DNA from 2 places in the Paenibacillus sp. FSL R5-0928 genome. Region 2 is predicted to be linked to the other one. Evidence: a T-box and tRNA genes for the amino acid it is inferred to sense, from the RefSeq annotation. Region 2 holds a T-box; the other holds one or more tRNA genes.
The links. The T-box of region 2 lies ahead of trpS (tryptophan--tRNA ligase). A T-box ahead of a tRNA ligase gene usually reads a tRNA of that ligase, here a tRNA-Trp.

Region 1 (3,385 bases), 3.1 Mb from region 2:
TCCACCCTCAGCAGCGTTTGATCCAGTATTCGCAGAAGAACCGTTATTGGACGTGTTATTCCCACATGCTGTGACCAGAACCATCACCATTAATAACAACAAAGAAAGAACTTTTTTATTCATTACTCTATTCCACCCCTAATTTTAGTTGGTTAGTAATCCGGCAGAATCCCCATCTTCACCCATTGTATAATTCACGGTTCAAATGGAAATTCTCTTTTTTCCAAATAAAGTATCATTAAAAGTAATAAATTTAACGTTTAGGCTCAAAAATAGCAATAAAAATACCATTATTATTAATAATCCGCTTTATTTCCGAACGAGATGGCCAGTCAGGTTGCGAACTTTCGGATTTATTGATACGATCATAACAAATATTATTAAAAATAATTATATGATTTCGGTCATAGTTTTGTACGATTCGGCTAAAACATAAGTATTGGAGGATCATCATGGATCGTGTTCTATATATTGTAAGTGCCACACATGAGCTAAATACTTATATCCCTCCACACCAGCATGAATGCTACGAACTGGTCTATTATTTACAGGGGGTAGGGACAACCAATGTTGGCCCACGAAGTTACCATTTTCGCTCCTCTTCTTTCGCGCTTGTGCCACCCAATCATAAACATGACGAGCACCACCGTGAGGATGCAAATGTATTATTTGTAGGCTTCCACTCGGAACACCCTAATATGAGTAATCTGCTCGGCGTATATGAAGATGATAAAGATCAAACCGTTCTTCAAATCCTGCTGCGAATGAAAGCAGAGTTTACACGCAAGCAAGACGGATTCTCTGAGCTTCTAAACCTACAAATGAGCGAGATTACCGTCCATCTTATGAGGCTTCTTAGTGCCTCTGGATATCAATCCCCATCAGAAGATCGAGTACAATATGTCCTTAATTATATGAATGAGCATTATCGCCATAAATTGTCCGTCGAAACACTATCAGAAATGTCCGGATATAGCTACGATCGTTTTCGCCATCTATTTAAAGAACGTTTCGGGTCCTCACCCCTGCGGTATTTGCTGTTAAAACGCCTGGAGTATGCAAAATCTCTATTACGTCATACTCAGATGCAAATCTCTGAAGTATCTGCTGCTGCAGGTTTTGTGAACGATGCCCAATTCTGCAATATGTTTAAACGAGAAATAGGTCATACCCCGCGAGCATTCCGCATTAATAATCAATCAGGTTAATCACTAATCAGATTAAAAAAAGCCGTTGAAATAGAGAAACTCCTCTATTCAACGGCTTAATCCTGTAAAACTAAGAACATAAAGAAAAAAGGTTAGTAAGATTGCTTATAAAAGCATTCTTACTAACCTTTTTAAGATACCGGCGAGAGGACTCGAACCTCCACGGTTTCCCACTCGATTTTGAGTCGAGCGCGTCTGCCATTCCGCCACGCCGGCACATATGAACTAAATGGAGGCGCCACCCAGATTTGAACTGGGGATAAAGCTTTTGCAGAGCTTTGCCTTACCACTTGGCTATGGCGCCATGTAAATTTTGGAGCGGACGACGGGAATCGAACCCGCGACCCTCGCCTTGGCAAGGCGATGCTCTACCGCTGAGCCACGTCCGCATAAAATGGCTGGGGATATAGGATTCGAACCTATGAGTGACGGAGTCAAAGTCCGTTGCCTTACCGCTTGGCTAATCCCCAATAACATTTTAAAGTAAAATGGGGCGACTGATGGGTCTCGAACCCACGAATGCCGGAACCACAATCCGGTGCGTTAACCCCTTCGCCACAGTCGCCATATTAAGTTGATATTGTTGCCATTATTCATTTTTAAAGAAAATGGGGCGGCCGATGGGTCTCGAACCCACGAATGCCGGAACCACAATCCGGTGCGTTAACCCCTTCGCCACGGCCGCCATATTAAACTTTAGAAAGAACTTGGCAGGGGCAGCAGGAATTGAACCCACACCAACGGTTTTGGAGACCGTTGTTCTACCTTTAAACTATGCCCCTAAAAACTGGTGGAGGATGATGGATTCGAACCACCGAACACTTACGTGAGCAGATTTACAGTCTGATGCGTTTGGCCACTTCGCTAATCCTCCAAGGATGGTGCCGGCGAGAGGACTTGAACCCCCAACCTACTGATTACAAGTCAGTTGCTCTACCAATTGAGCTACACCGGCATGGCACTCATTCTTTTGTGATGATAAATGGTGGCTCGGGACGGAATCGAACCGCCGACACGAGGATTTTCAGTCCTCTGCTCTACCGACTGAGCTACCGAGCCATGATGAAAATGGCGGAACCGACGGGATTCGAACCCGCGATCTCCTGCGTGACAGGCAGGCATGTTAGGCCAACTACACCACGGTTCCAAAAGATATAATTGCTTAAGTTAATTGGTTGCGGGGGCAGGATTTGAACCTGCGGCCTTCGGGTTATGAGCCCGACGAGCTACCGGGCTGCTCCACCCCGCGTCAGTAAAAATATGTTATGGTGGAGGCTGAGGGGATCGAACCCCCGACCCTCTGCTTGTAAGGCAGATGCTCTCCCAGCTGAGCTAAGCCTCCATAAACAACAATTGTTATTGTACCAAAGTCCACTAGGATAAATCAAGTGAAAATTTGGTGACCCGTATGGGATTCGAACCCATGTTACCTCCGTGAAAGGGAGGTGTCTTAACCCCTTGACCAACGGGCCATACTAATTAAAAATTTGTGGCGGAGAGAGAGGGATTCGAACCCTCGAGACGCTTGTGGCGCCTACACGATTTCCAATCGTGCTCCTTCGGCCAAACTCGGACACCTCTCCATATGGCTCCCCGAACAGGACTCGAACCTGTGACAACTCGATTAACAGTCGAGTGCTCTACCAACTGAGCTATCAGGGAATATTCATACCAAGCTTAATCGCCTGAAAACTGAATCCGAAACGAATCTGCATTCTAAGTATAGGATAAGCCCTCGACCGATTAGTATTGGTCAGCTCCATGCATTGCTGCACTTCCACCTCCAACCTATCTACCTCGTCGTCTTCAAGGGGTCTTACTAATTGGGAAATCTCATCTTGAGGGGGGCTTCACGCTTAGATGCTTTCAGCGCTTATCCCGTCCGTACGTAGCTACCCAGCCATGCTCCTGGCGGAACAACTGGTGCACCAGCGGTACGTCCATCCCGGTCCTCTCGTACTAAGGACAGCTCCTCTCAAATTTCCTGCGCCCACGACAGATAGGGACCGAACTGTCTCACGACGTTCTGAACCCAGCTCGCGTACCGCTTTAATGGGCGAACAGCCCAACCCTTGGGACCTACTTCAGCCCCAGGATGCGATGAGCCGACATCGAGGTGCCAAACCTCCCCGTCGATGTGGACTCTTGGGGGAGATAAGCCTGTTATCCCCAGGGTA
Region 2 (3,385 bases):
CCGTTATGAAAAAGCCCCAGAGGATTCTTTCGATTACTATCCACAGTGGCAGGCTGAGATGATGGAGAAATTCGCGGAAGAAAATGGTGCCATCTTACATATTAAAGTACCTGATCCGGAACTGTTTAATGGCATTGATTCTTCTAAGGTATCTAGAGCAGTCAAAGCAGCAGCTATTGCTCGCAAGAACTACTCCAAATATACTCGGAACAGCAAAATCAGCTGGTCTCTGGTCAAAGCGCCAACACGTGCTTGGGCGAACAAGGTTTTTGCCGATCTTCCTGAAGAAGAGCGGGTAGAGGCGATGTGGGAAGCTGTATTCCAGATGAATCGTGTGGGCAGCGATGATCCGGTAGCTGCTTGGAGAGAGCATATTGGTCAGTTGAAAGAAAGTCAGGATAGAATGAACGCTAAACGTTATAAAAGCCTGCATTACCGTGCTCCGGGAACGGATCTGCATGTAGAGCTTCCGGAAGGCCATTTATGGCGCGGGGGTGGCGGTGAGAATGATAAAGGTGTTTATTTTGTTGCTAATATGCCAACGGAAGAGATTTATTCCATGCCCCATCGTACTGGAGTGAATGGCACAGTTAGAAGCACGCTCCCTCTTAATTTGAATGGACGTTTAGTTGAAGGACTTTCATTCACTTTTGAAAAGGGGAAAGTCGTAGCTTATGAAGCTGAATCCGGACGTGAGCATTTAACCTCACTGCTGGCAACGGATGAAGGTGCATCTTATCTAGGAGAAGTAGCCTTAGTGCAGCATGATTCTCCAATCTCTCGCTTGAACCGCATTTTTTACAATACAGGGATTGATGAGAATGCCTCCTGCCATTTCGCGCTAGGAAGTGCTTATCCTGTAAATATTGAAGGCGGCACAAAGCTTACGAACGAAGAGCTTGTGGCTAGAGGAGCTAATGTCAGCTTAACTCATGTCGATTTTATGATCGGTTCAGCAGAGCTGGATATTGACGGAGAGCTGGCGGACGGCACGATTGAACCCGTATTCCGTAAGGGAAATTGGGTGTTGTAAGGAGAAGAAAAAAGCCGGATCTCTTCCAATGAGCTTCCGGCTTTTTTGAGTACCTATAAATATCATTTTTAGATTGAAAAATAGTTAAGACTCATAGCCTCACGTACTTCGGCCATTGTTTCCTGAGCAATGCTGCGGGCATGCTGTGTTCCAGAGATTAAGATTTCCTGCACAAGCTTGGGCTTAGTAGCATAATAGGAACGCCGCTCTCGCATCGGTTCTATAAGCTGATCTAGAGCTGTCGAAATCAACTGTTTGCAAGCAGAACAACCCATGGTACCCCGCTCACAGCCTTCACGAATTTCGGTTACCCCCGCTGAGCGAAAAGCACCATGATAAGCAAAAATAGGACAGATATCTGGATGTCCGGGATCATTTTTATGCACACGCGCAGGATCGGTTGTGGCTTTTCTTATCTTGAAGGTGATTTCTTCCTTAGTGGAGTCCAGCTCGATGGCATTGCCAAGGCTTTTACTCATTTTAGCGTTGCCATCCGTACCCACAAGTCTCGGCGTCTCACTGATCAGCGCTTTGGGTTCCACCAGTATCGGGCTGTACAGCTCGTTGAATCTGCGGACGATTTTGCGGGTTAATTCCAGATGGGGGAGCTGGTCTTCTCCTACAGGAATGATCGTTGCTTTACAAAAAGTTATGTCAGCAGTCTGACTAACTGGATAACCTAGAAAACCGTAATACAATTCATCAAAGCTGGAATTTTTTGATTCGGCTTTAATCGTGGGATTATGCCGTAAAGAATTCACAGTAACAAACATAGAGAACAAGATGGTCAGCTCTGCGATTTCAGGGATCATCGATTGAATAAATATAGTTGTTTTCTCCGGATTTATACCCGCAGATAAATAGTCCAGTGTGATCTCATGCAGATGTTGACCCAGTAGCTGCGGACGATCAAAATGGGTCGTTAGGGCTTGAATATCCGCTAAAAACACAAAAGTTTCATATTGCTCCTGAAGGGCTACTCGGGTCTGCAAGCTGCCGGCGTAATGGCCAAGGTGAAGCTTTCCAGTCACTCGATCTCCAGTTAAGACACGTTCGTTCATCATATAAAAATTCCTCCTGTTATTTAGCATTTGGTTACACTCGAGTCGCCACCACCAGCCATCATCCATGGCCATCACCTCCTTTAAATGACAAAAAAACCTCATCCAATAAGGACGAAGTTGTCGTGGTACCACCTTAAATGATCGTGTCACCTTACGATTCTTGGCTTTCGATCTTCTCTTACCTGTACGGAGAGGTTGAATTAATTCTCGATACAGGTCCCTTGATAACGGCGGGAACCCCGGTTTTCCCTACTGCATCCATTAAGATAGTTCGGAAAAACAACTATAAAGGCCATTCGAGCATACGCTGGTCACCGGTTCGCACCTACCACCGGCTCTCTGAAGACCATGTTCGTCTGTCTACTTACCCTTTGTCATCGTTGTTCATGATATGTGAATTATTGTAATTCTGAACAGGGGTGTTGTCAATGAGTGGAAATCGTATGGTGATTGATGAGGTATCTAGGTTTATATGATCTAGCAAAGTATACCTTAAATGTATATAATCATCAGGAATTTAGTCCAATCTATCATTGCGGATTCACAATATACTACTCTATAACCTTGAAATGGAGTGATGATAAATGGCGACAATAATAAGTTATGGGTCACAGGCAAAAATCCCGTTAGATCCGTTTACTACAGCTATAACGGTTGCAGGGATTCCTGGAGCTGGAGCGGGTCTAGCCACAGCGCAAGTAAATATTAGTCCGGCTAATCCGGCTTCTTTCTCCAGTAGAGTCGAGTTAAATGGTAGTTTTAGTCTTACTGCACTTGCTAATAGCCAATTTCTTGTTATCATCCGACGAGCTGGAGTCGATATTTATAGATCCTTTTATCGTTTTACTACTATTACTGATATTCAATTAAGTGCTCAGTGGGTTGATGGTGCTTATATTGGAGTCCACAACTATGAATTGGTAATTCAGAATGATAGCAACTTGCCTATAAATCTATTTGGACCCATATCATTCACAGCAACTGCTATTGGAGGAGAGGGCGTAATTTAAGTTATGTTCCTATGCGCCATTCAAGGGACGGGTGAATCAAAGCTTTGGACAGTTGAATCGATCTGATTCAGCTGTCCTTTTTTCATGAACGTATAATTGAAGTGCAACTCTCGCAGCATAAATATCCAACCATACCCTTGATAGAGCGGTTTATTTATTTAAAATGTTATCCTCTAAAACAGCGTATTTATCGCCGAATTGCTTAATGATATGTTGTTCTCCCCAATTACATAATGCAGTCAAAATATCGCTTAAACTATCACCATATTCACTAAGCT

Region 1: it has a tRNA-Trp gene. The T-box ahead of trpS (tryptophan--tRNA ligase) is inferred to sense a tRNA for this amino acid. The anticodon was not compared.

The regions. Positions count from the first base shown of each region.
Region 1 covers NZ_CP150225.1:6,213,588-6,216,972, forward strand. The annotation lists gene MKZ16_RS28005 (BMP family ABC transporter substrate-binding protein) at 1-123, opposite strand, end outside; gene MKZ16_RS28010 (AraC family transcriptional regulator) at 453-1,208, shown strand; tRNA gene MKZ16_RS28015 (tRNA-Leu) at 1,346-1,424, opposite strand; tRNA gene MKZ16_RS28020 (tRNA-Cys) at 1,439-1,512, opposite strand; tRNA gene MKZ16_RS28025 (tRNA-Gly) at 1,523-1,597, opposite strand; tRNA gene MKZ16_RS28030 (tRNA-Gln) at 1,604-1,678, opposite strand; tRNA gene MKZ16_RS28035 (tRNA-His) at 1,698-1,773, opposite strand; tRNA gene MKZ16_RS28040 (tRNA-His) at 1,818-1,893, opposite strand; tRNA gene MKZ16_RS28045 (tRNA-Trp) at 1,917-1,990, opposite strand; tRNA gene MKZ16_RS28050 (tRNA-Tyr) at 1,997-2,082, opposite strand; tRNA gene MKZ16_RS28055 (tRNA-Thr) at 2,088-2,163, opposite strand; tRNA gene MKZ16_RS28060 (tRNA-Phe) at 2,192-2,267, opposite strand; tRNA gene MKZ16_RS28065 (tRNA-Asp) at 2,278-2,355, opposite strand; tRNA gene MKZ16_RS28070 (tRNA-Met) at 2,381-2,457, opposite strand; tRNA gene MKZ16_RS28075 (tRNA-Val) at 2,475-2,550, opposite strand; tRNA gene MKZ16_RS28080 (tRNA-Glu) at 2,606-2,680, opposite strand; tRNA gene MKZ16_RS28085 (tRNA-Ser) at 2,699-2,791, opposite strand; tRNA gene MKZ16_RS28090 (tRNA-Asn) at 2,795-2,870, opposite strand; rRNA gene MKZ16_RS28095 (23S ribosomal RNA) at 2,932-3,385, opposite strand, start outside.
Region 2 covers NZ_CP150225.1:3,116,230-3,119,614, forward strand. The annotation lists gene MKZ16_RS13940 (aminopeptidase) at 1-1,033, shown strand, start outside; gene trpS (tryptophan--tRNA ligase) at 1,102-2,097, opposite strand; T-box leader at 2,202-2,484, opposite strand; gene MKZ16_RS13950 (hypothetical protein) at 2,682-3,107, shown strand; gene MKZ16_RS13955 (winged helix-turn-helix transcriptional regulator) at 3,258-3,385, opposite strand, start outside.